DNA from 2 places in the Chromobacterium sp. IIBBL 290-4 genome. Region 2 is predicted to be linked to the other one. Evidence: riboswitches for the same ligand, from Rfam matches in the RefSeq annotation. Region 2 holds a riboswitch; the other holds the start of a gene.
The links. A riboswitch is a leader RNA that binds a small molecule or an ion and turns the genes downstream of it on or off. The one in region 2 is predicted to bind glycine.

Region 1: it holds a riboswitch for glycine, as region 2 does, so the genes downstream of both, gcvT (glycine cleavage system aminomethyltransferase GcvT) here and NKT35_RS20465 (trimeric intracellular cation channel family protein) in region 2, are expected to answer to the same signal.

Annotation. Positions count from the first base shown of each region.
Region 1 covers NZ_CP100128.1:3,012,571-3,027,308, reverse strand. The annotation lists gene NKT35_RS14150 (IS1595 family transposase) at 1-914, shown strand, start outside; gene NKT35_RS14145 (TetR/AcrR family transcriptional regulator) at 975-1,625, opposite strand; gene NKT35_RS14140 (hypothetical protein) at 1,830-1,979, shown strand; gene NKT35_RS14135 (ABC transporter substrate-binding protein) at 1,966-3,549, opposite strand; gene NKT35_RS14130 (putative bifunctional diguanylate cyclase/phosphodiesterase) at 3,661-5,655, opposite strand; gene NKT35_RS14125 (class I SAM-dependent methyltransferase) at 5,861-6,496, opposite strand; gene gcvP (aminomethyl-transferring glycine dehydrogenase) at 6,714-9,566, opposite strand; gene gcvH (glycine cleavage system protein GcvH) at 9,659-10,045, opposite strand; gene gcvT (glycine cleavage system aminomethyltransferase GcvT) at 10,103-11,191, opposite strand; glycine riboswitch at 11,234-11,332, opposite strand; glycine riboswitch at 11,347-11,439, opposite strand; gene NKT35_RS14105 (amino acid permease) at 11,615-12,898, opposite strand; gene gluQRS (tRNA glutamyl-Q(34) synthetase GluQRS) at 13,248-14,141, opposite strand; gene fdxA (ferredoxin FdxA) at 14,234-14,557, shown strand; gene cheD (chemoreceptor glutamine deamidase CheD) at 14,618-14,738, opposite strand, start outside.
Region 2 covers NZ_CP100128.1:4,343,711-4,358,448, reverse strand. The annotation lists gene NKT35_RS20470 (AraC family transcriptional regulator) at 1-638, opposite strand, end outside; gene NKT35_RS20465 (trimeric intracellular cation channel family protein) at 679-1,293, opposite strand; glycine riboswitch at 1,431-1,528, opposite strand; glycine riboswitch at 1,533-1,619, opposite strand; gene NKT35_RS20460 (DUF3141 domain-containing protein) at 1,775-4,246, opposite strand; gene NKT35_RS20455 (GNAT family N-acetyltransferase) at 4,384-4,653, opposite strand; gene NKT35_RS20450 (GNAT family N-acetyltransferase) at 4,656-4,946, opposite strand; gene NKT35_RS20445 (LysR substrate-binding domain-containing protein) at 4,989-5,921, opposite strand; gene NKT35_RS20440 (FMN-dependent NADH-azoreductase) at 6,028-6,636, shown strand; gene NKT35_RS20435 (substrate-binding periplasmic protein) at 6,706-7,494, opposite strand; gene NKT35_RS20430 (substrate-binding periplasmic protein) at 7,566-8,354, opposite strand; gene NKT35_RS20425 (substrate-binding periplasmic protein) at 8,422-9,189, opposite strand; gene NKT35_RS20420 (substrate-binding periplasmic protein) at 9,261-10,037, opposite strand; gene NKT35_RS20415 (PAS domain S-box protein) at 10,151-14,738, opposite strand, start outside.

The DNA of each region.
Region 1 (14,738 bases), 1.3 Mb from region 2:
TCAAACAGAGGAGCTTGCTGTCTTCTGCGCTTAAACATCCCACTCACCATGACGCCATTCAGGACGCCTTGCCTGACCTGACGGCTTGCCCACACTGCCAGGCCGAGGCCAACCAGTTGGCGTTATGGGGCTGGAGCCGAGGCCTGCGGCGTTATCGCTGCAAACAGTGCCACCGGACCTGCAATGCCTTGTCGGGCAGTCCATTAGCCAAATTGCGCAAGGCCGATCGCTGGCTGAGCTACGCCCAAGCACTGCAGGATGGCTTGACCGTGCGAGCAGCCGCTCGTGCATGCGGCATCAGCAAGAACACGGCTTTCCTATGGCGGCATCGCTTCTTGCATCGCGCATCAGACCATCTGGCGGCGCAAGCCCGAGGCATCGTCGAAGTAGATGAAACCTTCATTCTGGAATCATTCAAAGGGCAGCGGTGCCTCCCCCGCGCGCCGCGCCAGCGGGGTGGCGTCAGCCAAACACGGGGAACCGGGCCGGATCAGATTCCCATCATGGTGGTGCAGGACCGAGAGGGACATATAGCGGACTTCAAGTTGAAGAAGCTCAATGGCGCTCATGTGGAAGCGGCTTTAGCCCCGTTGGTGGATAGCGACGCCATCCTGTGTTCGGACGGCGCAGCGGTGTACTCGACCTTTGCCAGGCAGCATGGCATTACCCATCGAGTCGTGCATGCCAAGACGGGACAGCGGGTACGCGAGGGGGCGTTCCATATCCAGCATGTGAATGCCTACCATAGCCGCTTGAAGCTTTGGATGGCTCGATTCCACGGGGTTGCCACCAAATACCTTGAAAACTATCTGGGGTGGCGACGGATGCTGGAGCGCTATCAGCAAACCATGCAGCCTTGCCACTGCTTGCAGGAGGCAGTGGGTCGTCCCTTGCAACACATTATTGGGACATAGCCAAAAATAAAGCCGACCCTGCTGCGCAGGATCGGCCATCATCGCTTTTTTTGGGGGGGCTCAGAACGGCAGCTGATACACCGGATTGCGGGTATCGGCCCCCTCCTGGCGGATTCTTTCCAATTCGTTTTTCAGCGCCGCCTGCAGCCATTGCTCGCGCATGCGGTCGCCATCCGGATGCTCGGCCAGCGTGCGATAGAGCGCCATGCCGTGCATGGTGGTCATCATGGTGAGCAAGGTGGCGAAAAAGCCGGTGGAAATGGCGTAGCGCGGAAACAGCGAGGCCATCATCGCGACAAAGCGGTCGCGGAAATAGCCGCTGGCGCTGCCAAGGAAAATTTCGCGCAGATCCGGCGTGGTGCGCGCCGCCATCAGCAACTCCAGCAGCACGATATGCCGCGGCGAAGTCACCAGCGCCCGCATCAGCGCGATGATGCGCTCCTCCTCCGGCATGGAAGATGGCAACTGTCCCGCCAACTCCAGCGCGCCCTCGAAAATATCGTCCACCACTTTGCGCCCCACCGGCAGCATCAATTCATTCTTGGTGGCGAAATGGCGAAACAAGGCGCCTTGGGACACGCCAGCCCGGCCGCAGATCAGTTGCACGCTGGTGCCGTGGTAGCCGCTCTCCATCAGGCATTCAATCGCCGCCTCCACCAATTTCCCTATGGTGGACTCTCTTCGGCTTTGCTGTGTTCGTCTGGTTTGCATCTATTGTTTTATCATTTATCGTAACCAAGCCCGGTCGATGATACGCGAAAGCACGTAGTCAAGCGAGGGTGGATACATTCTAAGACCAAGCAAGACGCGCCCAGCTGCTGGCGCTCTCCTCTCCCCTGCAGTCCGCTTGGCGAGCGGCCGCTACAGCAATACTACCAAAATCAGCCCGCCACTATGCAAGTTGATTCATGCAAAATGCTGATCAAGCGCACGCCAGGCAGGCAAACAAGACAAATCCCGCAAAAAAAGGCTGCGCCGCTGCCCAGCGGGGAACCGGGCGGCAACGACAGCCTCTCTGAAAATAAAGTAGCGATTAGTCTATTTCAAAATATCAGCGAACACTGACAGACGAAAAATCCACCCGCCCGTAAGGATTCACGGCATAGCCGGACACTTCCTTGCGCGCCAAGGCGTAAGCCGTCGGATGCGCCAACGGCAGCCACAAGGCCTGATCATGGATGATGCGTTGCGCCGCCTGGTACAACTTGGCGCGCGCCTTGAAATCGCTGGTTTTCTTGCCGTCTGCGATCAGCTTATCCAGCTTGGGATCGCAATATCGGGCGAAATTGGTGCCGGACTGCACCGCCGAGCAGGAGAATTGCGGCGTCAGGAAATTATCCGGGTCGCCATTGTCGCCGGCCCAGCCCATGAACAGCAGCTCATGCTCGCCCGCCTTGCCGCGCTTGATCAGCTCGCCCCATTCCAACACCTTGATCTGGGCGCGGATGCCCACTTTGGCCAAGTCGGCCTGCAGCAACTCCGCGCCGGCCTTGGGATTGGGATTGAGCAGACTGCCGCCGGGGCGAACCCAAACGCCGATGTCGAAGCCATTGGGATAGCCCGCCTTGGCCAGCAGCTTTTTCGCCTGCGCCGGATCGTAGCGATAGGCGGGAATGGACTTATCGTAGCTCCAGGTATTGGGCGGATACACCAGATTGGCCGCCGCCGCGGTATTGCCGAACACCGCTTTCAAATAGTGGCTCTTGTCGAAAGACAGATTGATGGCCTGGCGCACCAGCGGATTGTCCAATGGTTTTTTCTGGCTGTTGAAGGCCAGGAAAGCCGTCATGAAAGCCGGCGTCTGCTTCAGCTGCAGCTTGGCGTCGCCGCGGGCGGATTCGATATCCTGCGGCTTGGGCGACAGCGCAACCTGGCACTCGCCGGCGCGCAGCTTCTGCAGGCGCACGCTGGAATCCGGCGTGATGGCGTAAATCAGCGCCGACACCTTGGGCTTGCCGCCGAAATACAACGCATTCGGCAGATAGCGGACCTGGGCGTCCTTGGCAAAACTCTTGAAAATGAACGGCCCCGTGCCGATGGGCTTGCTGTTCAACTCCGCTGTCTTGCCCGCCGCCAGCAATTGCGAGGCGTACTCCGCGGAGTAAATAGAAGCGAAACCCATGGTCAGGCTAGACAGGAAAGTCGCTTCCGGATAATTCAATTCAAAGCGCACGGTTTGCGCGTCCACCTTGCCAACCGACTTGATCAGCTTGGGAAACTGCATCGATTGAGCGTGCGGATAACCCGTGGGCGCGGTCTTGTACCAGGGGTTGTCCGGATTGAGCATGCGGTCGAAGGTGAACACCACATCGTCGGCGTTCAGCTTGCGGCTAGGCTTGAAGTAGTCGGTAACATGGAATCCGGCGTCGGAACGCAAATGAAAGGTATATGCCAAACCATCCGGACTGACTTCCCAACTGCTCGCCAGACTAGGCCTGAGCTTGCCTGCCGCCGCATCGTAATCCAGCAGCCGGTTCATCAGCACATCGGCGGAAGCATTGGTGGTGACCAGCGAATTGTACTGCACCACATCGAAGCCTTCCGGATTGGCGTCGGTGCAAACGGTGAGCGGCTTGGCCGCCGCCGCCAACGGCAGCAAGGCGGCCAACAGAGCGGCGCGATGGATGTTTTGCATTCATTTTCTCCTCGCGGCGGCACAAGGATGCCGCCAGCATCAATCGCCCAAGGTTAAGCTAAATGCAGCGCAAATCCAACAACCTTATATACATATTGATATAAGCCGCCGTCAGCGCAACAATCTGGCGAACTGCGCCGCGCTGACCGCCGGACTGCACAGATAGCCTTGATACTCCTGGCAGCCGCGTTGCGCCAGCCACTCCAGCTGCTGGCGCGTCTCCACCCCCTCCGCCACCATATTCAATCCCAGCATCCGGCACATGGTGGTGATCAACTCGGCGATGGCCGGCGTGGAATCCAGGCTGGCGACAAACGACCGGTCTATCTTCAGCGAGTGCAAGGGATAGCGCTGCAAATACGCCAGATTGGAGTATCCGGTGCCAAAATCGTCCACGGCGATGCGTATGCCCAGCTGACGCAGCCCATCCAGCGCGGCCAGCGTTCTCTCGTCATGCCCCAGCAACACCGACTCGGTGATTTCCAGCTCCAGCCGCTCCGGCTGGCATCCGCTTTCCCGCAACACCTGGCCCACCATCTCCGCCAAGCCCGGATCGGCAAACTGGCAGGGCGACAGATTCACCGAGACGGTCAAATCCATCCCTGCCAATTGCCACTGGCGCTGCTGGCGCGCCGCCTGGGCCAGGATTTGCCTGCCCAGCTCAAGAATCTGCCCGCTGTCTTCGCACATGCCGATGAAAGCGCCCGGCATCAGCAAGCCCTTGTCCGGATGCGCCCAGCGCGCCAGCGCCTCGGCGCCGATGATGCGGCCGCTCGCCACTTCGACGCGCGGCTGGAAGTAGGCCACGAATTCGCCCGCCTCCAGGCCGCGGCGGATATCGCTCTCCAAGGCCAGCTGCGCTTGCACGCTGGCCTCCAATGCCGGATTGAAGAAGCTCAGCTGATTGCGGCCGGCGTCCTTGGCCGCGTACATCGCCAGATCGGCGTGCCGCATCAGCTTCTCGACATCCAGTTCCTCATCCAGGCACAGGCTCACCCCAACCGATGCCGATACGCCGATATCCATGCCGCCCAGCCGCATCGGCATGCTCAAGGCCTGCAGGATGCGCCTGCCCAGTTGCTCGGCGCGCTCTTGCACTTGCGGCGCGGCCATCACCACCAGGAACTCATCGCCGCCCAGCCGCGCCACGCGCTCGTCCTTGCCCATCAGTTGCGACAAGCGTCCCGCCATCCTGACCAGCAACTCATCGCCGCGCGCATGGCCCAGCGAATCATTGACGTTCTTGAAGCGGTCCAGATCGATGAACATCAGCGCGATCTGCCAACCCGCGCGCCGGGCGCGTTGCAGATGCGGCAAGAAATCGCTGCGCATGCCGTTGCGGTTCGGCAGCCCGGTCAGCACGTCGTGATTGGCCAGGAAGCTGGCACGCGCCTCGGCGTGCTTCAGATCGGTGATGTCCACCTCGCTCACCAGCAGGGCATCCCGGCCCGACACCGCGTCCCGGCAAGCCCGCGCCGCGATCTCATGCCAGCGCCGGCCATTGCGGGTATGCACCTGCGCCAAACGCCTGGCTTGCCCTACCGCCGCCACGCCTTGCCGCAAAGACTGCCAATCCGAATCGTCGATGAAGTGTTCCCGCCAGGTTTCCGTCACATTCGCCACTTGCGCGCGCGCGGCAGGATTGCGGTACAAGGACACGCCCGCCTCGTCGTATAGCGCAATCGACATCGAGGTATGCATCAAGGCCTCGGCGCTGCGCAGCGTGGCGGAATCCGCCGTCACCCGGCTCTGCGCCTCGCACAGCATCATCATGCCGCCATCCACGCGCATGCCGCTGAACACCACTTTCAGCGCGCAGGGCGCGCCATTGGGATAGAGCGTCCAACTCTCGACAAAACGAGCATTATCGCGTTCGAAATCTTGCTGATACTGTTTCAAACGCTGCGATACCGAAACCGACATATCGATGGACATATCGCGAGCCTGCAGCTCTGACACGCTGTCCGCATTCCAGACATGGAGCGCGGCGTCATTCGCCCAGAACACTCGCTTATGATCGATATCGAAAACCCAGATAGGCTGACTCAACGCCGCCAGCAGCGCAGGAAAACCCTCCTGCCAGGAAGGGATGCAATTGATCGGCATCTTGGCCGCTAACCTTTTATTTATTCATGAAAAACATTACGGAAGCCGCCGCTGCGGTGGCCGACATTGTAGCAAACTAGATAATTCAAACGGCTGTTTTTTAAGGAAATCATACAAATATGCCACACCGCGCCGCAAACAAGCGCGCCGGCTAGCCGCATGAAAAAGGCCGGCATGGTAGCCGGCCTTGAGCCATTCCCGCCTGTCAATGCAAGGGCTTGCGGGCGAACAGCCGCGCCATGCTATGGTGATGCGGCCAGCTGTGGCTGATATCCAAGGCAAATTCTTCCTGGTATGCCAGCGGCTCCAACTGGCGGAACTGCTCCCGCAATTCGCCTGGCTGATAATAGTGGCGAATATAAGCCGCCGTCTCGCTCACGCCGCCGCCTTTGCCGCAGCAGCCCGGATCGTCGACCATGAATACCGCCGCGAATAGATAGCCGCCCGGCGCCAGCCCCTTCATCATTTCCCGCGCCAGACGCTCGCCTTCATCCGCGGAGACATGGTCCAAGGCGGTATACGCGATGATGATGTCGTACTGCTGGGATTCAATCTCCAACTCGGTCAGATTCACCACCTTGCCGCTCACATCCAGACGTTGCGTGTCGGCCAGCTCGCCCAGTTTGGCGATCGCTTCTGAAGACTCATCGATGCCGAACATCGAATAGCCCTTGCTGGCGAGATAGAAAGCATTGCGTCCCTGTCCGCAGGCCAGATCCAGGCCACGCCCTCCGCCTCGGACCTCGAACTTGTCTAAAAAGTACCGCAGCGACAGCGCTGGCCTGTCGCCATAGAAGGAAGCATTCTTGCGATAAAACGCATCAAAGTTAGCGACACCCATCGTTTTCACCCCACTGCTCAAACTTGTCATCCACCTTAGCGCGCTCCGCGCGCCGGCTCCTTGGCGCTGCCTAATTAGTCATAGTTCTGGTCAGAACAGATAACTACTTAGTTGTTCTTACCTAGTATTTGTACGTAATCATTCACGAGTCATGAAAAACCCCTCCGGCTTAACGCAAGGAGGGGTTTAAACTGCATTGAAAATGCTGCAGGTCTGTTTACATATAGCTATCCGTGCTCGGGCAGCTGCACACCACGTTGCGGTCGCCGTAGACATCGTCGATGCGGTTCACGCTCGGCCAGAATTTGTTTTCCAGCACGTAAGGCAGCGGGAACAGGCCTTGCTCGCGGCTGTACGGACGGTTCCAGTCGCCGGCGATGTCAGCCTTGCTGTGCGGCGCGTTGCAAAGCGGATTGTTGTCCGCCGGCCACACGCCGTTCTGCACCTGGTCGATCTCGGCGCGGATGGCGGCCATCGCGGCAATGAAGCGGTCCAGCTCGGCCTTGGGCTCGGACTCGGTCGGCTCGATCATCAGCGTGCCCGGCACCGGGAAGCTCATGGTCGGCGCGTGGAAACCGTAGTCCATCAGCCGCTTGGCCACGTCCACTTCGGTCACGCCGGAGGCGGCCTTCAGCGGGCGCAGGTCGATGATGCACTCGTGGGCGACGCGGCCGTTGGCGCCGGTGTACAGCACCGGGAAGTGTTCGCCCAGACGGGTGGCCAGGTAGTTGGCCGACAGCAGCGCGTTCTCGGTGGCTTGCTTCATGCCCTCCGCGCCCATCATCGCGATATACATATACGAGATCGGCAAGATGGAAGCGGAGCCGAACGGCGCGGCGGATACCGCGGTCTGGCCCTCCACTGCGCCCGGCACCGAAGCCACCACGTGATTGGCCATGAACGGCGCCAGGTGGGCCTTCAGGCCGATCGGGCCCATGCCCGGTCCGCCGCCGCCGTGCGGAATGCAGAAGGTCTTGTGCAGGTTCATGTGCGACACGTCGGCGCCGATGTCGGCCGGACGGGTCAGGCCCACTTGGGCGTTGAGGTTGGCGCCGTCCATATACACCTGGCCGCCGTGGGCGTGGACGATCTCGCAGATCTGCTTGATGCCCTGCTCGAACACGCCGTGGGTGGACGGATAGGTGATCATCAGCGCGGCCAGATTGGCCGCGTGCTGCTCGGCCTTGGCCTTCAGGTCCGCCACATCCACGTTGCCGGCCTCGTCGCACTTCACCACCACCACCTGCATATTCATCATCTGCGCGGTGGCCGGGTTGGTGCCATGCGCCGACTGCGGGATCAGGCAGATGTCGCGGTGGCCTTCGCCGCGCGACTCATGGTAGCGGCTGATGGCCAACAGGCCCGCGTATTCGCCCTGGGCGCCGGAGTTCGGCTGCATGGAGATGGCGTCGAAGCCGGTAATCGCCTTCAGCTGGGTCTGCAGGCCTTCGATCAGCTGCAGATAGCCGACCGTCTGCTCGCGCGGCGCGAACGGGTGCATATTGGCGAATTCCGGCCAGGTGATCGGAATCATCTCGCTGGTGGCGTTCAGCTTCATGGTGCAGCTGCCCAGCGAGATCATCGAGTGGTTCATCGCCAGGTCGCGGTTTTCCAGCTTCTTCATATAGCGCAGCATCTCGTGCTCGCTATGGTGGGTGTTGAACACCGGATGGGTCAGGATGGCCGATTCGCGCTTGAGCGCGGCCGGGATCGCATCCTGGGCGGCAGCGTCCAAAGCGGCGATGTCGGCTGGCTTGCCGGTGAACAGCTCGATCAGCTTGGCCAGATCCGCTTCGGTCGCTGCCTCATGGAAGGCCACACCCAGCACGGTCTTGCCGGCGCGGCGCAGGTTGTAGCCCGCGGCCAGCGCGGCCGCGTAGATGGCGTCGGCCTTGGGCGCGTCCACTTGCACGGTGTCGAAGAAGCGATCGAACACCAGTTTGCCGCCTGCGCTTTGCACGGCATGGGCGAAGATGGCGGCCAGACGGTGGATGCGGGCGGCGATGCGCTGCACGCCCTCCGCGCCGTGGTAGACGGCGTACAGGCCGGCGATATTGGCCAGCAGCACCTGGCTGGTGCAGATGTTGGAATTGGCCTTTTCGCGGCGGATGTGCTGCTCGCGGGTCTGCAGCGCCATACGCAGCGCGGTCTTGCCCTTGGCGTCGATGGACACGCCGATGATGCGGCCCGGCGCCGAGCGCTTCATCTCGTCCTTGAAGGCAAAGTAAGCCGCGTGCGGGCCGCCGAAGCCCATCGGCACGCCGAAGCGCTGGGTATTGCCCAGCGCGATGTCGGCGCCCATTTCCGCCGGCGACTTCAGCGCCACCAGCGCCATCACGTCGGCGGCGACGGCGACCACGCCGCCCTTGGCCTTGATCGCGGCGATGTGCGGGGTCAGGTCGATCAGATCGCCGGCCTCGCCCGGATACTGGAACAGCGCGCCGAAGTAGTCGCCGTTGCCGGCCTCTTCCGGATGGCCGGACACCAGTTCGAAGCCGAAGTATTTGGCGCGGGTCTTCATCACGTCCAGCGTCTGCGGCAGCACACGGCTGTCAACGAAGAAGCGGACGGACTTGGACTTGGACACGCGCTTGGCCATCGCCATCGCCTCGGCGGCGGCAGTAGCTTCATCCAACAGCGAGGCGTTGGCTATTTCCAGGCCGGTCAGGTCGATGACCATCTGCTGGAAGTTCAGCAGCGCTTCCAGCCGGCCCTGGGCGATCTCGGCCTGGTACGGGGTATAGGCGGTGTACCAGCCCGGATTTTCCAGCACATTGCGCAGGATGACGGTGGGCGTCAGCACCGGGTAGTAACCCAGGCCGATGAAAGACTTGTTGACCACGTTCTTGGAGGCGACGGCCTTCAAGGCGGCCAGCGCCTCGGCCTCCGGCTGCGGCGAGGGCAGCTCCAGAGGGCGGTTCAGGCGGATGTCGGCCGGCAGGGTCTGGTCGACCAGGGCGTCGATGGACGGCGCGCCGACGGAGGCCAGCATCTCGGCGCGCTCGGCGTCGGACGGCCCGATGTGGCGGGCGATGAATTCGTGGCGGTTGAAGAGTTCGGTGAGCGACATGCTTGGGACTTTCTTCGTTGCGGCGGCCTGCGCGAGGCCGCGCCGGAAAAAACAACGCCCCGGCGTCTGGCGACGGCGGGGCGGTCAGGCTATCAGGCGCCGATTTCCTTGGCGTAGGCGGCGGCGTCCATCAGGCCGTCCAGATCCGCGGCGTTGGCCGGCTTGATCTTGAAGAACCAGCCGTCGCTATACGGATCGGTGTTGGCCAGTTCCGGTTCGCCTTCCAGCTCTTCGTTGACGGCCAGCACTTCGCCGGCAATCGGACAGTAGACGTCGGAAGCGGCCTTCACCGACTCCACCACGCCAGCCTGCTCGTCGCGGGCCAGGGTCGCGCCCACCTTCGGCAGTTCGACGAAGACGATGTCGCCCAGCAGTTCCTGCGCGTGCGCGGTGATGCCCACGGTCACGGAGCCGTCGGCTTCCAGGCGCAGCCATTCATGGCTTTCAACGTATTTCAGTTCGGCGGGGATGTTGCTCATCTCGGTTTCTCCAGTCGTAGCTATGATCGGGGATGGCGGCGCGATGCGCCTGCCGGTTTATTCGAATACTTTCTTGCCGTTGCGCACGAAGGGCATCTTCACTACGCGCACATCGGTCAGCGTGCCGCGCAGGTCCACTTGGGCGGTCGCGCCGGTAGCGGCCGGCACGCGGGCGATGGCGATGGAGTGCTTCAGCGTGGGCGAGAAGGTGCCGCTGGTGATCACGCCTTCGCCCACTCCCTCCACCACCACCTTCAAGCCTTCGCGCAGCACGCCGCGGCCTTCCAGCACCAGGCCCACCTGCTTCATCTTCACGCCGGCGGCCTTTTGCGCTTCCAGCGCTTCGCGGCCGTTGAATTTGCGATCCGCCTGCTCCCAGGCGATAGTCCAGCCCATGCCCGCTTCCAGCGGCGACACGGTTTCGTCCATGTCGTGGCCGTACAGATTCATGCCGGCTTCCAGGCGCAGCGTGTCGCGCGCGCCCAGGCCGATAGGGGCGACGCCCACGGCTTGCAATTGATTGAAGAAGGCAATGGTCTGATCGGCCGGGACCATGATTTCCAGTCCGTCTTCGCCGGTGTAGCCGGTGCGGGCGTAGAACCACTGATCTTGCGGCAGGCCCTGGAACACTTTCAGCGCGCGGATGGCTTCGGCCAACTCAGGCTTGACGGCGCAAACCTTGTCTATGGCTTGCGGGCCTTGCACCGCCAGCATGGCCAGGTCGCGGCGCACTTGCAGCGTCACGTCGAAGCCCGCCTTCTGGCTTTCCATCCAGGCCAGGTCTTTTTCGGTGGTGCCGGCATTGACCACCATGCGGTAGCCGTAGGAAGTGAGGTAGACGATCAGGTCATCGACGACGGTGCCTTCCGGCGTCAACATGCCGGAATACAGCGCCTTGCCCTCGAAACCGAGCTTGGCCACGTCGTTGGCGATCAGTTTTTGCAGCCAGGCCTTGGCGCCGGAACCGGTGATGTCGATCACCGTCATGTGGGAGACGTCGAACATGCCGGCGTCGCTGCGGACGATTTCGTGCTCTTTCAGCTGGGAACCGTAATGGATGGGCATTTCCCAACCGGCGAAATCGACCATCTTGGCGCCGGCGGCGATATGGGCATCAAACAGCGGAGTACGTTTCGGGGCCGTCATGGCGCGGTTCCTTCAGAGTCAAGTGTGGATAGCCTGTTTCAACCACACCCCTCTGTCCCTGCACCTGAGATTTTCCGGCCGGATCGGCCGTTAGCCCCTTCGGTGGACGCCGCGCGGGCGCCGCTCTCCAGATTGCGCGAACCGGCAGCCGCCGGCCCGATGATACAGTCCTTTTGCCTGAGCGATTAGCGGGTGCGCTTGCGCCTTCGGCGGCGGCAGTGACAGCCGCTCTCTCCTGTATGACCCGGCGATTATGGTGGCCTTCTCCCCGCCTTGGCAAGCCGAGTTTATTTCGATGTCAAACAGTCGCCAAAAATGTTTTCCTATGAAAAAAATCGCGCAAATTCATCAATAAATTCCATTCGAAAACGAAAAAAGCGCAGGCTTTCGCTCTGCGCTTTCTCATTCCGCATCCGGGCAAAATCACTGCGCCGAGTGCCTCTCCTTGATCTGCCACACATAAATCGGCAGCCCCAGCAGCAAGAGCAGCATGCCCCACATCACGATGTCAGCGCCGGAGCCATACAAGGCCCACAAGGAGTAAACGAAGCCGATGCCTGCGAAGAAGCCGGGCGCGACATAATCCTTGGCCGTGAACTCCTTGCCGCGCATCAGCATGATGGCGATCAGCGCCATCGAGCAGAACGCATAGGGCAGCAGCGTGGTGGCGGTGGCAAGCAGGATGATGAATTCGAAAATCTTCACCCCGCTATCGCCGCCGGCGTACTTCATCGCCATCAAAATGGTGACCAGCGTGCTGGACAACACCAGGCCGAAGATGGGCACGCCCGCCGCGTTGCGCTGATTGAAACGGCTGGGGAACAGTTTGTCCTTGGCCGCCGCGGCCGGCACATGCGCCTGCATCAGGCTCCAGCCGTTGAGCGCGCCAAAGCAGGACACCACCGCGCCGAAACCTACCGCCCAATAGCCCCAATCGCCCCACATCAACTTGGCTGCGTCGGCGAACGGCGCTTGCGACGCGGCCAGCATGTCGGCCGGCATCAACCCCATCAGCGAGATAGTGGACAAAATGTAGAGCACGGTCGCCAGCAAGGCGCCGATCACCGTCGCGCGCGGGATGGTTTTTTCCGGCTCCACCACATCGCCCGCCGGCACCGATGCCGACTCCAGGCCCAAGAAGGCCCACAAAGTCAGCGCCATGGTGGCGGACAGAGAGGACAACAGCGGCTTGCCATGCGGATTGAAGGCCAGATTGTCGGTGTTCATATGAAAGAAGCCGATGAAGGTGACGGCCGCCAAAGGCAGCAGCTTCAGCAGCGTAGTCACCACCGCCACCACGCCGGAGCTGTGCGCGCCGCGGCTGTTGATCCAGGTGACGATCCAGATCAGGCTGATGGCGAAGCCGCCAGCCAAGAATTCGTTATGGCCCAAGATGGGGAAGAAAACCTGCATATAGCTGGTGGCCGCCACTGCCAGCGCGGCATTGCCGGCCCACAAAGCAATCCAGTAGCCCCAAGCGATCCAGAAACCGGCGAAGTCGCCGAAACCGGCGTGGATATAGGCATACGGCCCGCCTTCGCGCGGCAGAATGGCGGACAGGCGGGCAAACACCAGCGCCAGACAGATCGCGCCGCAGGAGGTCAGCAGCCAGCCCAACATGGAGATGCCGCCAAACGGCGCCAGCGAGGCCGGCAGCAAAAATACGCCGGAACCTATCATATTGCCCACTACCAGGGCGGTGCACATCCAGACTCCGAGCGAGCCTTTCTTTTGGATGGAATTGTTTTCGCTCAAACCTGTATCTCCGTTGAGGCCGAAAGCATCCCGCGCAGGCTGAAAACAGGCTGCGTCAAACAATGCGAACAAGAGGAAACAACCGCATGGGTCGAGATGAGCCGTTGGCTTTAACCATAGCCAAATCAGGGAATATCGGCAGAACTGAATCCGCCAAAACGCTCGCCATCTCGCCGCCGCGCCGGAAAAAAGCGCGCATTAGAACATACTTTTGACGTAAAAACATGTCGCATTCGCTATTTTTTTAAAATAAATCGCCGCGACATCAGTCACTTATGTCAAAAAAATAAAAACATTGGCATTACAACGGCGCCAGCAAGGGGCCGCGCGGCACGCGAGATAAAGACCAGCGCTGTCGCGCCCAAAGCCATAGCTCGTCCAGGCTGCCGCACTCAACGGGAGCCTCATGCCCGAGCAGCGCCAGAGCGGCGCGCAATTGCCGGGCGGCGTCGCCCGTTGAAATCGCCGGAGCCAGCGTCTGTTTCGACAATTTTTCTCCTGCTCCATTGGTCAATACCGGCAAGTGGCAGTAGCTGGGCGGCTCAAGGCCCAGCGCATCGTATACGGCCAGTTGCCTGGGCGTGGATACCAATAGATCGGCGCCGCGCACGATATCGCTGACGCCCTGTTCGGCGTCATCCACCACCACCGCCAGTTGATAGGCCCAGAAGCCATCGGCGCGCAGCAAGACGAAATCGCCGATATCGCTCGCCAGATTCTGGCTGTATTCGCCCTGCAAGCGGTCCGGCAAGGTCGTAAGCCTGGCATTGACCCGCAATCGCCATGCCCGGCCCTCTCGGCCATCCGGGCAGCCATGGCGGCACGTGCCGGGATAGACATAACCATCCAGCCCGCGCTTGGCCGCCGCGGCGATCTCCTTGCGCGTGCAGGCGCAAGCATAGGCCTTGCCGTTCTCAATCAGCTGCTTCAAGGCATCGCGATACAAATGATGGCGGCGGCTCTGATACGCCACCTCGCCATCCCACTCGAAGCCAAACGCTTCCAGCGTCTTCAGGATGGAGTCGGCGGCGCCCGGCACCTCGCGCGGCGGATCCAGGTCTTCCATTCTGAGCAGCCATTCGCCCCCCTGGCTTCGGGCTTCCAGATAACTGCCGACGGCGGTGCTGAGCGAGCCCGCGTGCAACAGGCCGGTGGGACTGGGCGCGAAACGGCCCCGATAGTTGGATTTGGACATCAAACTTGGACAGGTAGGCTACAGGGAATGGGATTTGCCGCTAAAATATCAATCATAAAGAACCATGATCGAGTTTCACGAAGGATACATCAATGGCGTACGTTGTAACCGATGCCTGTATCAAATGCAAATACACGGACTGCGTCGAAGTCTGCCCGGTCGACTGCTTCCGCGAAGGCCCCAACTTTCTGGCGATTGATCCGGAAGAATGCATAGATTGTTCGCTTTGCGTAGCGGAATGCCCGGTCGGCGCCATCTATCCCGAAGACGATGTGCCCAAGGGACAGGAGCATTTCATTCCCTTGAACGCAGAACTCGCCAAGAACTGGCCCAGCATCAGCAATCGCATAGACCCGCCAGCCGACCATGCGGACTGGGCCGAAGTGAAAGATAAACTGCCCTATCTCGAACGCTGATCGCGGCCCGCGGGGTTTCAACTCAGATACAGGCGGCGTCCCAGGATGCCGCCTGTTGTTTTAAATGAACAGATCGATGCTGCCGGTCTTGTCGCCTTCGCGCTGGTCCACAATGCGGCCGCGGTACGGCATTTCTTGCTTGACGGCCGTGCTGTTGCGCTTGAGCTTTTTGATCAGCACC
Region 2 (14,738 bases):
GCGATCAGAATGCCCATCATATTGATGAAGCGGAACATGCGCCGAGTGTCCCGCAGCGTCAGGCCATAGCTGGCCAGGAAGCGCCGCTCGAACTGGCGCACGCCCAGTCCGCTTCGTTTCGCCAAGTCCTTGCCGTCATCGAATAACTGGCGAGGGGGAAGCAAAAGGATGGAGCCGCGCTGGTCTTCGCGTTTGGCCGCCAATCGTTTCAGCCAGCCGCTCATGGCGCGGACCTGCTCCTGCGGAGTGGCGCAGCGTTGCAGGCTGTCATGCAGCTTCTCCTCTTCCGCATGGCCGACCAGCTCTTGCAGCGGCCATACCTGGTCCGTGAAGGCGTCGCATGTGGGCGGGAACAGGCGCTGGGCCTGGCCGATCCGCAGCAGCGCGCTGATGAAGCGGCTGCCCGGCGTGGCGCGTATCGCGCAGGGGCGGCTAAGCGCGCCGCTGACAAAACTGCGCGGCGTATCAGTGGCGGGTTGTCCATGGAAGGCCATTTGGCCGGCGCCTTCCAGCAGGATGCCCAAGTGCATGAAAGGGGTGGCGGGGACTTGCATCGCGCCGCCGCCATCCCATTGCAAATGAAAATAGCGGACGATGCCGGCCAGTTCCGGCGCGGGGGGAAGCAGCAGTCTGGGCATGTCGGCATGATAAATCAAAATTATGCCGAATGCATTTCAGTCAGTAGCCGCTGTGCCGATATGAAAATACCGGCAATTGCCATTCGCGCCATAGCGCGGTCATGCGCAGCGCCAGGCCGAAGGCGAAGCTGGCGGCGATATTCCAGTCGTGCTGCAGCGCCAGCGCATTCAGGCCCAGGTAGAGGACGGCGACCAGCAAGGAGACGCTGGCGTAGAGCTCGCGGCGGAACACGATGGGCACGCGATTGCACAGCACGTCGCGCAAGATGCCGCCGGCGATGCCGGTGATCATGCCCGCCATCGCCACGATGACCGGGTGGTAGTGCATGCCCAGCGCCACGTCGCAGCCAATGATGGTGAAGGCCACCAGGCCCAGCGCGTCCAGCACCAGGAACAAATTGTTCAGATGCCGCATATAGCGCGAAATCAGCACGGCGGCGATGCCGCCGGCCAAGACCAGCAATACATATTCAGGATGTTGGGTCCAGCCTATCGGGTAGCGGCCGAGAATGATGTCGCGGACCGTGCCGCCGCCCAGCGCGGTGAGAAAGGCGATGACGGATACGCCGAAGATGTCCATGTGGCGGCGGCCGGCGGCCAGCGCGCCAGTCATTGCTTCTGCGGTGATGGCGATCAGGTAGATTAAGGTCAGCATGGCGCCGCCTCGGTTTCTCTGGAGGATAGGCGGGATGCGGCGTAAATAGGGGGGCGCGGCGCGGACAAGCGTCTAGCGCCGTTATGGACGGATGCGGACAAGGCAGTCTCCTGGGTGGAATTCCGGCTAACGGAACAGCCTCTCCCCTTGTCCTTTTACCTGAGAGTTGCATGGCCGGCGGCCACTTGCCCCTTCGGTGGGCCGCTCCTGGCGGCCTCTCTCCAATCGGCTTGAATCAATGTTGCGCTGCGGTACGGCTTGCCTGAGCGATTATGGGAGTTTGCGTCTTCGGCGGGGGCTGGGCCCCTCTCTCCCGCAGAGGGCGAATATTAGCGTTTGCTATTTGGATAGTCAATGCTCGCGAGCAAGGACGGCTGAGCATGCGCGGGATGATCGCGAAGGCGTTTGGCGAAGAGCTTGGATATCGGGGGCTAGGAAGACAAAAGGGGGGCGCGGCAAGCGCGCCCCCCTGGCTTGGCGCTTAGGATTCGCGCGGCGGCTTGTCGCTTGCGGCGGGTTTCCCGGTTTTGACGCCGGTCGGGGACTTGCCGTTGGCCTTGGCTGGCGCTTTGCGTTTGGGCGCGGCAGCGGGCGGCGCAATGGCTGTCGTGTCCAGGGCGGGCTTAGGCTGGGACGCAGCCGGCTTGCGCGCGGCCGGCTTTTCCGCCGGACTGGTTGCCGGCGTCGCCTTGCTCTCCGCCGCCTCCTGTTGAGCGGCGGCGGCAAGAGGCTGCAGGACCGGCGCGATGGGGCTCTGCGCGGTTTTCCCCAGCACGGCTTGCCGGTCTTGCTCGGACAGGCCCAGCGCGTCGGCCACGGTTTCCAGCCGCTGTCTTTGCTCGGCCGGAATCTCATGCTTGTTCACCAGCTGCAGATCGCGAACCAGCATCCAGGCTTGATGGCGGATATGCTGTTCCGGCAGCAGGAGGCTGAGACCCTTCAAGGCGCGATGATGATCGGCCCGAACCAGCGAAACCTGCCGCCTGATGGTGTCTTTTAGCTGCATCAGGGTGAGCGGGTACTCGTTATGGATGTTGCGCATGGTGCGGCGGATGGCGTTGAACGGCCGCTCGTCGATGACGCCCATGCCGATGCCGACATAAACCAGCAGGCGGATGAAGCCGTCGGCCAGCGTGCCGTGCTCGAAGCTTGGGTCCAGCGCTTCGCGCTTGAGTCGGGCGAGCTCGCGGCTTTCCCAGGCCAGCGTCTGCTTGCGCGGCTCGCCAGCCGGCTGCACGCCGATCAGCGTCGCCAGTTGCGGCGATTCGTATATGGCGCGGAACAGCTGTTCCTGGGCGGCGTCGCGCAGGTCGCGGTAATGATCCAGCGATTGGACGATGAAGTCGGACATCTGCTGCTGCCATTGCCACAGCGGATTGTCGGCCGCCACCGGTTTGCGTTGCTCGCGCACCTGGGCGGCGAGGCCCGGCAGCCACCACAGCCAGGGGTTTTTCGGCGAGATCAGCGTGCGTTCGAAGCGCGCCGGGTGGAGTTCGCGCAATAGCCGGGCGCTGGCCTCGTTGCTGAAGGTCCGCACCGCCGCCGAGAAGTAGCGGTCGTAAACGCCTTGATTGATTTCGGAGGCGCGTTTGACGACTTCAAAGGCTTGCTCGTCCTCGCGGCCGTCGTCCAGCGCCAGGATGTCCGGCACATCGCGCGCTTCGAAGCGGATGATGTAGCGGCCTTCGATATACTCCTGGCCCGGCGCGTCCGGCGCCACGTCTTCAATGATGGCTTCGTACAAGCCCGGGGCCAGCACGTCTATCAGGTCCAGCGCGCTGGCGAATTCGCTGTGCTCTTTGTTTGCGACGCCCGCGGACACGAAGATGCCGAGGTGCCCCACCTTGTTGTGCAGGCAGTAGACGATGGTTTGTTCGTTATTGCGGATGTCTTCCACGCTGTCGTACAAGTCCGCCACCCAGTTCAGCGCCTGCTGCGGGGGGGTGATGTTGTCGCCCCAGGAGGCGAACACCATGATGGGCGAGCGGATGTTGCGCATGTCCACTCTGAGCTTGCCGTCATGGCTGGCGATATTGCCGTGGACCAGTTCATTGCCGACGAACAGCTTCTGGGTGATCCATTCCATTTCCGCTTTGTTGAGCAGATAGTGCCCGCCCCACCAGCGTTCGAACTCCAGGTAGCGCGACGGCTCGGTGTCGACTTTGGCGTACAGATTGTAGGACTTTTTCCACAGGGTATTGGCCGGGTCCAGCTTTTCGAAGTTTTCCACCAGATGGGCGCCGTCGAAGCGGCCATTGCCCAGGTCGCCGGCCAGCGAGGCGGTCCAGGTGCCGCCGGTCAGGCCGCCGGCGTAGCGCATCGGGTTCTTGCCGCGCACGCCGGCCCAGTAGGATAGTGGAGAGCCTGCCAGCAGGATGGGGCCGACCAGCTCTGGGGCCACGGATGCCAGCATGGCCAAGGCCCAGCCGCCCTGGCAATTGCCGATCACAAAGGGTTTGCCGTCGCTGTCGGGGTGCAGTTCGTTGACGCGGGCCAGGAAGTGGCCTTCCGCCTTGGCTACGCTTTCTATGGTTTGGCCCGGCACCGGCTGCGGGAAAAACATCACGAAATAGCAGGGGTGGCCTTGTTGCAGCGCGATGCCGATTTCGCTGTCCATCTTGAAGCCGCCTATGCCGGGACCATGGCCGGCGCGCGGGTCAATCACGACGAAGGGGCGTTTGGACGCGTCTGTCGCAGGGCAGTTCGATGGCGGCTTGATGGCGGCCAGCGCGTAATTGGCCGGGTCGGGCAGCTCGCGGGCATCCATGATGATTTGGTAATCGAACACCAGCACCGGCGGCTTGCCGCTCTCGCAGTGTTCCAGATACGCCTCGCCGCGGCGATACAGCGTATCCCAGTACAAGATGCCGCGTTGGCAGGCGTCCAGCCAGTAATCAAACAACGGTTGAGCAGACGGAAGGACTCCGCCTTGAACTGCAGTAGTGGACCACATTGCAACCCCTTGCTTATGAAAACGAAGGAAAGAAATAGCGATGCTGCCGATAGCCTGACCATGGCAGCACTGTACTCGTTTGTTGCTGCAATGCAATAAATGCTAATGGTCTGCTGCCGAAGTGTGGCGCGCAGCCATCAACTTGCTGCACTGCAATGCAGTGTAGGAGTCGCTTCCGGAGCCAAGGGTTCCAATTTTTTGACCATCACCAGGCTGCGGTAGGATTTGTCAGGCCATTGCAGCGGCGCTTCGATGCGGTAGCCGCGCTTGAGATAACGGCTCACCAAATGGTTCGCTTCCACCGCGGTATCCAGCCGGATGGCGCGGCAGCCATGCTGCCTGGCCAAGTCTTCCGCCGCCTCCATCAGGCGGTCGCCTATGCCTTGTCCCTGCCGATGCGGTTCCACGGCTAATGCGGTTCCACGGCTAATTGCATCAAGACAGCGGCGTCCGGTTCGCGGAATGGCTGGCAGAAGGATCCGAGCAGGGGCGGATGCACCGTGATGGTGCCGACAAGCTCCTGATCTATCCATGCCAGCAAGCAGTGCCCGCCGGCTGTGCGGCGGCGAGTGGTTTCCACGCTCTGGTTGACGGCGGTATAGGGAAGGCCCATCGCGCCCAGTTGGGCATAGGCGCGATGCAGCAGGGCGGTGAGGGTTTGCAGGGAGTCGGATTCTTCCAGGGGGCGGATGCGCAGCATAAGCATTCTTCAGCGTGATTCATGCCGGAAGGAAAGCAAATGTCATGCCTGCGGATGGCCCCAGTCGGCGGCGGCATCTTCGCTGATCAATTCTTCCGCGATGAAATCGAGAAAGGCCCGCACCGCTGGCGATAGGCCGCGGCGCGAGGGAAAGGCGGCGTGCAGGATGCCCCATGGGAAACCGTACTGCGGCAGGATGCGCCTCAGCCGGCCATCTTGCAGCGCCTGATGGCAAACATTGGCCGGCAGGGCGGCGATGCCGACCCCGTCGATGGCGGCTTGCCGCAGCACGATCATGTCGTCGGTCATCAGCCGCGGCGCGTCTACGTGGATGGTGTAAACCTGGCCGACATTGTCCAGCAAGACCCATTGTCCGCGCCCATCCGGACGACTCATGGTCAGCGCCGGCAGTCCGGCCAGCTTTTCCGGCGACATGGGTTCGCCATGTATTTGCAGGAATGCCGGACTGGCGACCAGGATCATCCGGCTGCGGCCCAGCCGGCGCACCACCAGGCTGGCGCTGTCCTCGATCACATTGCGCACCCGGATGGCGACGTCCACGCCTTCTTCGATCAAATCGACGCGGCGATTGGTGGAGTCCAGCGCCACCCTGACCATGGGGTAACGATTCAGAAAGCGCGGCAGCACGTCGCCGAGCATGGTTTTGGACAGCAGCTCCGGGCAACTGACGCGGATCAGGCCGCGCGGCTCGGCGCTGCTTTGCAGAATGGTTTCGTGAGCCGCCTCGGCCTCGGCCAGCATGGCCTGGCAATGTTGGTAATACTGGCTGCCGATTTCGGTCAAGGCCAGCCGCCGCGTGGTTCTCTGCAATAGCCGCACGCCCAGTTTCGCTTCCAGCTCGGCCACCCGGCGGGATAAGCGCGACTTGGGGATGCCCAAGATCCGGCCCGCCGCCATGAAGCCGCCATGCTCCACGACTTTGGCGAAATACAGAAGGTCATTCAGATCCTGCATGATTGTCTCGTTGGTGGAACAATGTTTCCAATTTTAGCAGTCTAGTGCGTATTGTTCTGTTTGAATATGATTCACTCATTCCCACCCGACATCGAAGGACCTGAACATGAAACTCTTGCATCTGGATTCCAGCATTCTTGCCGACAACTCCGTTACCCGCGAATTGTCCGCCGTAGTGGCCAACACCATTCGCCAGCGCCACGTCAATGTGGAAACCAGCTATCGCGATCTGGCGGCCAACCCCATCGCCCATCTTTCCGGCGAGATCATCGGCGCCCGCTTTGCGCCGGAGTCGGACTGGTCCCCGCTGCAACGCAGCGAAGCCGCGCTGACGGATGAGCTGATCGAAGAATTTCTGGCCGCGGATGTGCTGGTGATCGGCGCGCCGATGTACAACTTCTCGATCCCGACTCAGCTGCGCAGCTGGATAGACCGCGTATTCGCGGCCGGACGCACCTTCAAGTACACGGAAACCGGCCCGGTAGGCCTGGTTCCGAATAAAAAGGTGATCGTGGTGTCCGCGCGCGGCGGCGTGCATAGCGGCGAACAAGGCCAGTTGATGGACTTCCAGGAAGACTACCTGGCGAAGGCCTTGGGATTCCTGGGCGTGCGCGAAGTGGAGATCATCCGCGCCGAAGGCGTGAACATGGGTCCGGACAAGCGCGCCACCTCCATCCATATGGCCAAGGAAGCCATCGCCAAGCTGGCGCTGTAATACCAAGCTCGGAGATGACAAGGCCCGCCAGAGCATGCCTGGCGGGCCTTGTCGCGTCATGGGGGGCGCTCAGTCTCCTAGCGATTTGAGCATCTTGTCCACTGCGGATGCGCTGTAATAGCGCAGCATGATGGCGCGAATGGCGCCGTCCTTGAACATGCGCCGCAGTTCCGCCTGCCAGAGCGCGGCCGCTTGCGGGCTGAAGCGCTGCCGGCTGAGAACGATGGCGCCGGGACTGGTTTCGCTGTCCGGAAACAGGTCGTGAATTTCGATTTGCTGGCAGCCGGGATGGCTGCTCATCCAGGGGTCGTAGCTGATCGGGATGGCGAAGATGGCGGTGATGACGCCGCTGCACAGCATTTTGTACAGATCGTCGTCGTTGGCGGCGGTGACCACTTTGTTTTGCCGCGTCAACTCCTCAAGCATCCGGTCCCCGGCGGGGCCATGGCGATAGCCGCGCACCACGCCCCAGCGCAAATCCGGCAGCTTGAGCAGCTCATCCAGCGTGTCCACTTTCATGCCTTTGCGCAGCAAAACCAGGTTTTTGGTGTAGTGGTAGGGCAGCATCCATAAGTAACGCTGGCGCTCGGGCGTGACCGTCGTCGACGCGCCGATGTCGGCCTGGCCGATTTCCAATAGCTTCAACACCCGTATCCGCGGATACTCCGCTTCGTTCTGGATGGGGCAGTCCAATCGTTTGGCCAATTCATGCAGGGTTTCGACATCATAGCCCTTGCCCTCGTGATAGGCGGTGCCGTAGTCGAAGTATGCGACGCTCAGCGGGCCGTTGGGGCAGGCAGGGTTGGCCTGAGCGAGCGTCGGGCCCAACATCAGAACGCAAGTCAGAAGCCATTTCATGATGCTCATCCTTGTTCATCGCCTCTCAGGGGCGGAGCACCCGGCAAGCGCGTCGCGGCGGACGCGCGTTTCTACTCCAGTGGCCGTTTCAACATATGCTCCACGCTGGTGGCGCTCAGGTATTTGCGCATCAGCGTCTTGAGCGTGCCGTCGCGGTACATCTTGAGTATCTCCTGATGCCATAGTTCGGCGTTTTCCTGGGAAAAGCGTTTTTTGCTGAACGCGATGCCGCCGGCGATGGTTTCCGCCTCTGGAAAGAAATCGCGAATGCTGATCTGATCGCTGGCTTGATGGCTGCTGAACCAGGGGTCATAGCTCGACGGCTGCCCGAAGGCAGCGGTAATGACGCCGTTGCACAGCATTTTGTATAAATCATCCTCATTGGCGGCAATGACGATTTTGCGTTGTTGGCTCAAGTCCTCCAGCAGTTTGTCCTGCGCGGGGCTGTGCCGGTAGCCGCGTATCATGCCCCAGCGCAGATCCGGCTGTTGCATCAGCTCCGCCAGCGAGCCGGCATTGACCCCCTTGCGCAGCATGACCAGATTCTTGCTGTGATTATAGGGATAGATCCACAAATAGCGCTGCCGCTCTTCGGTGATCAGCGTCGCGGTGCCGATGTCGGCCTGGCCGATCTCCAGCAGCTTGAGCGCGCGGATCCGCGGGTAAGCGGTTTCGGATTGAATCGGGCAGTTCAGCCGTCTGGCCAGTTCGCGCACGATGTCTACATCGTACCCCTTGCCATTGTGGTAGGACGCGCCGAACTCGTAATAGGCGATGGCCAAGGGCCCTTGCGGGCAGGCGGGATTGGCTCTGGCGAGCGTCGCGCCAAAAATCAAAGCGCAGGCGATTAGCCATTTCATGACGGGCATCCTCGTCGCGGGCGAAGCGTGGCGGTTATCCCGCAGTCCTGAGCGCGGACAAGCATGGCTACTCCAGGGGCCGTTTCAGCAAATGTTCCACGCTAGGCGCGCTCAAGTATTTGCGCATCAGCGTCTTGAGCGTGCCATCCCGGTGCATCTTGATGATTTCCTGGTGCCATAGCTCGGCGGCCTCCTGTGAAAAGCGTTTTCTGCTGAGGGCGATGCCGCCTGCGACGGTTTCCACATTGGGGAAGAAATCGCGGGCGATTATCTGTTCGCCGGCATGGTGCCGGCTCAGCCAGGGATCATAGCTGATGGGGTGGCCGAAGCCCGCTTGCACCACGCCGCTGCTCAGCATTTTGTATAAATCGTCCTCGTCGCTGGCCACGATGAGCTTGTGGGCGCGATTCAACGTCTCCAGCAATTTGTCTTGAGCGGGGCTGTGCCGGTAGCCGCGCACCATGCCCCAGTGAATGTCCGGCTTGGCCAGCAGCGCCTCCAGGCTGTCGGTGTCCGCGCTTTTGTGAAGCAAAACGAGATTTTTGCTGTGGTAATAGGGAAAAAGCCATAAATAGCGCTGGCGTTCGGCGGTGATCAGCGTGGCGGTGCCGATGTCGGCCTGGCCGATTTCCAGCATTCTCAAGGCGCGGATGCGCGGATAGAGCGTTTCCGACTGGATCGGACAATTCAGCCGCTTGGCCAGCTCGCGGATGATGTCGACATCGTAGCCCTGGCCATCCCGATACGCCGAACCGAATTCGAAAAAAGCGACCGAAAGCGCGCCGTTGGGACAGGCGGGACTGGCCGGAGCGGAAGAGGCGGCCAGCATCAGCATGGCTGCCCAGGCCCGTGGCAGGCGGATTGTGGGTTTGCGGAGCATTTTCGCCAGGGTCGCCATGCGGAGCCTCAGTCTAGCGGTTTCTGCGTGGCCCGCCGCGCGGAGCTTTCGCTGAGGAACTGGCGGAAAATGTTATAGAGCGAGCCGTCGCGCGACATCTTGCGCAGCTCCTCATGCCAGAGTTCGGCGGCCTCGCGGCTGAAGCGGGCCTTGCTCAACGCCAAGCCGCTGGCGACCGCCTCGCTGTCGCCGTAGAGGTCGAGCGCCACGATGTCTTTCGCCTGCGGCGAATGCTGCATCCAGAGCTCGTAGCTGAAAGGATGGGCGAAGATGCCCGTGACGACGCCATTGCCCAGCATCTTGTAGAGATCGTCTTCATCTTCCGCCTGCACCAGTTTGTGAGCCGCGGCCATTTTCGCCAGAAACTGATCTTGTAGAGGGCCGTGGCGGTAGCCGCGGATCGCCCCCCAGCGCAGCGCGGGGTCGTTGGGAAGCGTTTCCAGGGAGCGGGCTTGCACGCTGGGATGAAGCAGAATCATATTCTTGCTGTACAGATACGGGAAGATCCAGGTGTACTGTTTGCGTTCCGGGGTGGGGATGGTCGATGTGCCGATGTCCAGTTGCCCGGTTTCCAGCATCTTCAGCACGCGCAGCCGCGGCAGGGAGTCTTCGCTCTCGATGAAGCAATGCAGGCGCAGAGCCAGTTCGTGCACCAGCGCGACATCGTAGCCTTTGGCCTCCCGATAAGCCGGGCCGACTTTGAAGTAGCCGACATGCAGCGGTCCGCTGGGGCAGGCGGCGTTGGGCAGCGCCGCCGCCGGCGCCGCGCAGAGCAAGAGGGTCATCAGCGAAAACCAAAGCAGCTTGGTTGCCGATGGGCTATCCGACCACATGTAAGCCCCTAGGATGCAAGACTGTTTCTACTATAGCCAAGGCGGCCCTGCCCTGGCGGGGCGATTCAGCTTTCCAGTTTCGCGATCAGCCTGGACAACTGCTCCATCGCTTCGGAGAAGCGCAGGGCGTGAACCTTGCCTGACAGGATGAGCAGCTCCTGCAATAGCGAGCGGTCTGCATCCAGCTGCAGCGCATCGATATGGCGCAGCGCTTCCAGATCGTTGTTTTGCAGGTGTTGCAGCAGCTTCCGCAGCGAGGCGAGGTTTTGCTTCGCCATGGGCATGCCCGTGGTGGCGGCACCGGTCGACTCGATGGCGTTCTGCAAGCGGACCACGCTGTCGACCAGCAAGGCGTCCAGCCGCGCCATGGTGGCGTCGCCTGGCCAGCCGGCGGGCAGGGCGGAGGCCGTGCGCGCTTCCTTTTCCAGCGATGCCGCTTGGGCGGAGAGGCCCAGCGCGCCGGTGGTCGCGGCCACGCCTTTGATGGTGTGGAGGGTCGCGGCGAGCTCCTGCACCGTTCCGGACGGCATGCGCGAGCGCAGTTCATCCAGCAGTTGCCGGCATTCCGGCTCGAAATGGGCCAGCGTTTTGCGGTAGAACTCGGGTTTGTGATTGAAACGGGCCAGGATGCGATCGATGGGCTCGATCTGGCCGCCGGCTTCCTGGGCCGGCGCCGGTTTGGGCGCGGGACGCGCGATGGGCGGCGCGATGCCCGTCAGGCTTTGGATGATGGGAACCACCTCGTTGATATCGATGGGTTTGCCGACATGCTCGTTCATGCCCGATTCCAGGCATTGCGCGCGGTCGGCGGGCGAGGCGTTGGCGGTGATCGCCAAAATGGGGACGTCGGCATGGCGGGCTTGGGCGCGAATCCTGCGGGTCGCTTCCATGCCGTCGATGTCGGGCATCTGCACATCCATCACGATCAGATCGAAATCGGCCTCGTCCGCGGTGGCCTGCCGGACGCCAGACAGGCCGCCATCGGCAAGAGCGACGGCGGCGCCTTCAGACTGGAAAAGCTCGCAGGCGACTTGCCGGTTCAGCGCGTTATCCTCCACCACCAATATTTTCAGGCCCTCCAGCCGGCCAGAGGGCTGCGGCGGCGCCGGCGGCACGTGTTCTGGCGAGATGCGAACCTGGCGCGCGGACTGGATGGTGTCGAAAATCTGCTGCGGCGTGACCGGCTTGGTCAAAAAGTCGACAAAGGGCGGATTGTCCGCTTGCGATGCCTCGGTCAGCTTTTCTCGGCCGAAAGCGGTGATCATGATGACGATCGGGGCCGGGATGCAGGACTCCTGTATCGCCTGGGCGGTGGAGAGCCCGTCCAAGTCCGGCATGCGCCAATCCATCAGCGCGATGTCGTAAGGTTGGCCTTGTTTGATGGCGCGGCTGATTTCGTCGATGGCGGCCAGGCCGTTGGGGGCGTAGTCCGCATGCCAGCCCATGCTTTCTATCGTGTGGCGCATCGCCTCGCCGGCTATCGAGTTGTCGTCTACCACGAGAATGCGCAGATCGACGTCGTTGTCGCCCCCTTTGGGAGAGATGCGGGCGTCGCTCTCGCTTTTCAGGCGCAGATCGAACCAGAAACAGCTGCCTCTGCCGGGTTCGCTCTCCAGCTGCAGCGCGCCGCCCATCATCTCGGTCAATTTTTTGCTGATCGCCAGGCCCAGCCCCGTGCCGCCGAAGCGCCGCGTCGTGGAGGCTTCCGCCTGGGCAAAGCCGTCGAAGATTCGTTCCGCCTGTTCGCGGCTGATGCCTATGCCGGTGTCGGAAACCGAGAAGCGGATGGTGATGTCCTCTTCGGTTCTGCCGCGCTCTTCCAGGCGGATGATCACATAGCCTTGCGGGGTGAATTTTATGGCGTTGCCGGCCAGGTTGATCAGGATCTGCTGCAGCCGCAAGCTGTCGCCGAGCAGGCGCCGCGGCAATGTCGGCGCGATCTCGAACAACAGTTCGACGTCCTTTTCGCCCAGGGTGCCGGACAGCACCACCGCCAGGCTGCGCATCCACTCCTCCAGCTCGAATGGGTGCGGGTCGAGTTGCAGTTTGCCGGCTTCTATCTTGGAGTAGTCCAGGATGTCGTTGAGCAGCCCGAGCAATGACTGGGCGGCCAGGTGCGCCTTGGCCGCATAGTCGGCTTGCCTGGTTTCCAGGCTGGTGTTGCGCAGCAGCTGCAGCATGCCCAGCACCGCGTTCATCGGCGTGCGGATCTCATGGCTCATATTGGCCAGGAACCGCCCTTTGGCCATGCTGGCTTCCTCAGCCAGCCGCTTGGCCTCCAGCATGGCGGTTTCAAACTCAAGGCGGTCGGTGACGTCCACATTGATGCCGGTCATCCGGAGCGCCGAGCCGTCAGCGGCCCTTTCTATCCGGGCCGCGGCCTGGATGTGCCGGATAGCGCCGTCTGGATGGATGATGCGGAATTTCGCCTCGTGTTCCAGCTCGTCCCCGCTGGCGAGGGCGGCGCCAAAAGCGGTTTCTATGTCGTGGATATCGTCCGGGTGCACCCGCTCCCGCCATTTTGGATAGCTCAGGGCCGCTTCGGCGGCGGCATCCGACAGCGCGTACAGCGTGTACATTTTTGGATTCCATAGCAGGCTGTTGTCGAGCAGGCTCCAGCTCCAGACGCCTAGATTGGCCACCTCCGCCGCCAGCAGCAACTGGTCGCGCGCGGAGGCCAATTCCTGCTGTTGCCTGCGCAAGGGGGTGATGTCGGTGGCGATGCACAAATAGCCGCTGATCTCGCCGGCCTCGTCGAGCATGGCGGTCATGGCCTGGGCGACGGTCAACTGCGATCCATCCTTGCGCACATAACTCCAGTCGCGGATTTCCGCGCCGTCCATTTCCGGCAGCATGGACAGGACAGTGAAACCGGAGGGAGAGAGGCCGGGTCCTTTGGCTAGTTCGGCGCTGCGGCGCGCCACCTCGCCGGGCGATAGAAAGGAGACTGGCGTGGTTTTGCCGATGACTTCCGTCTCCTGGTAACCCAGCATGCGTTGCGCCCCGCTATTGAACATGGTGATCAGGCCGTCCGGCGCGGTGGCGATGATGGCCACCTCCGAGGCGGCGCGCAGCACATTGCCCAGCATGCGGTTGAGTCGGTCGATTTCCACCACCCCGGCTTTGCGCTCGGTGATGTCCACCCGCAGCGCGATATAGCGCTCAGGCTGGCCGCTGCGGCCGACGAAAGGCGCGATGACGGTGTCGAACCAGCGGGCGGCGCCGTCTTTGCCGAGATTGCAGATTTCGCCTCGCCAGGCATGGCCGCCCTGCAGGGTTTCCCACATGTTTTTCCAGAACGCCCGCGGATGGACCCCAGAACTGAGCGAGCGGTGGTTGCGGCCCATCAGTTCTTCGCGGCTGTAGCCATGGGCGCGGCAGAAATTGTCGTTGAAATCGAGAATGCGGCCTTCCAGGTCGGTGGTGGAGTACAGCAATTGCTCGTTGATGGTGGCCAGCAGCACCTTGTTTTCATGCAGGGCGGCCGCCAGTTCGATGCGGCTCTCGCTTTGCTCGGTGATGTCGTGGATCAGCGTGTAGAAGCCATGCACCGAACCGGACATGGCGTCGGGGATATAGTGGGTCAGCAGGTAGCGGCGCTGGCCGTTTGGCGCGGTTTCCGAGTGCTCGAAGGTTTGCGGCTCGCCCGCCAGGGCGGCTTCGATGCGCGGCTTGTCCTCCTGATAGCGTTCTGCGCCCAGCATGTCGCCCAAGGCTCGGCCGGGCATGGTGTCGGCCTCGACGCCCAGCCATTGGTGATAAGCCCGGTTGGCGACGCGATTGATCTGGTTCCTGTCCCAATAGCCTATCATCGACGGCACGGCGTCCATGACGGTTTTCAGCGTCCGCCTGGCGCTGTCCAGCTCTCCGGTGCGCAGGGCGACTTGTTGCTCCAGATTGGCGTTCAGCGCCCGGATTTCGTTTTCGATGGTTTTCTGCCGGGTGATGTCCCGTATGGTGGTGGAGGCGCCGGCGACCATGCCGTTTTTGTCGTGGATGGGCGAGACCGCGATGGACACTTCGAGCTCGCTTCCGTCCCGGCCGCGCCGGCGCGTTTGGAAGTGCATCACGGCCTCGCCCCGGCCGATGGCGGACAAGATGGTTGTTTCCTCGTTTTGCAGGTCCGGGGGAATGATCAAATCGGCTAGGCGGCGGCCCAGCGCTTCGCTGGCCGGGTAGCCGAACAATTGCTCCGCGCCGTGGTTCCAGCTGGTGACGACGCCATCCAGGGTTTTGCCTATGATGGCGTCGATCGAGTCGGCCACGATGGCCGCCAGCTCGGCTTCGGCCTGCCGCAGTTTGCGGTCACGCCGCCGGCTTTGCAGCCAGATGGCGCACGATGCGGCGCTACCCAGGCTGGCCAAGGCGCCGGCCAGGGCAATCTGCGCGGGCGAGGTCTGGCGCAGATCCTCTGCAAATTCGGGCGCGGCGTCGAGCGAGACTTGCCAGACCCTGCCGTAGATCTCCAGCTGGCTGGTGTAACGGTAGATCGCTTTCTCTGCGGATGCGGCCGCGCGCGGCGCAAAGAATTCCCGCGCGGGGCCGGGCGCCGATCCATCCGCGATCCGCAGGCTAAGGTGGTTGGCGGGCGGCCGGGTTCCCGCCAGCACCTCGGGCATGGACAAGGCGGCATAGCTCCAGCCGATCAGCCGT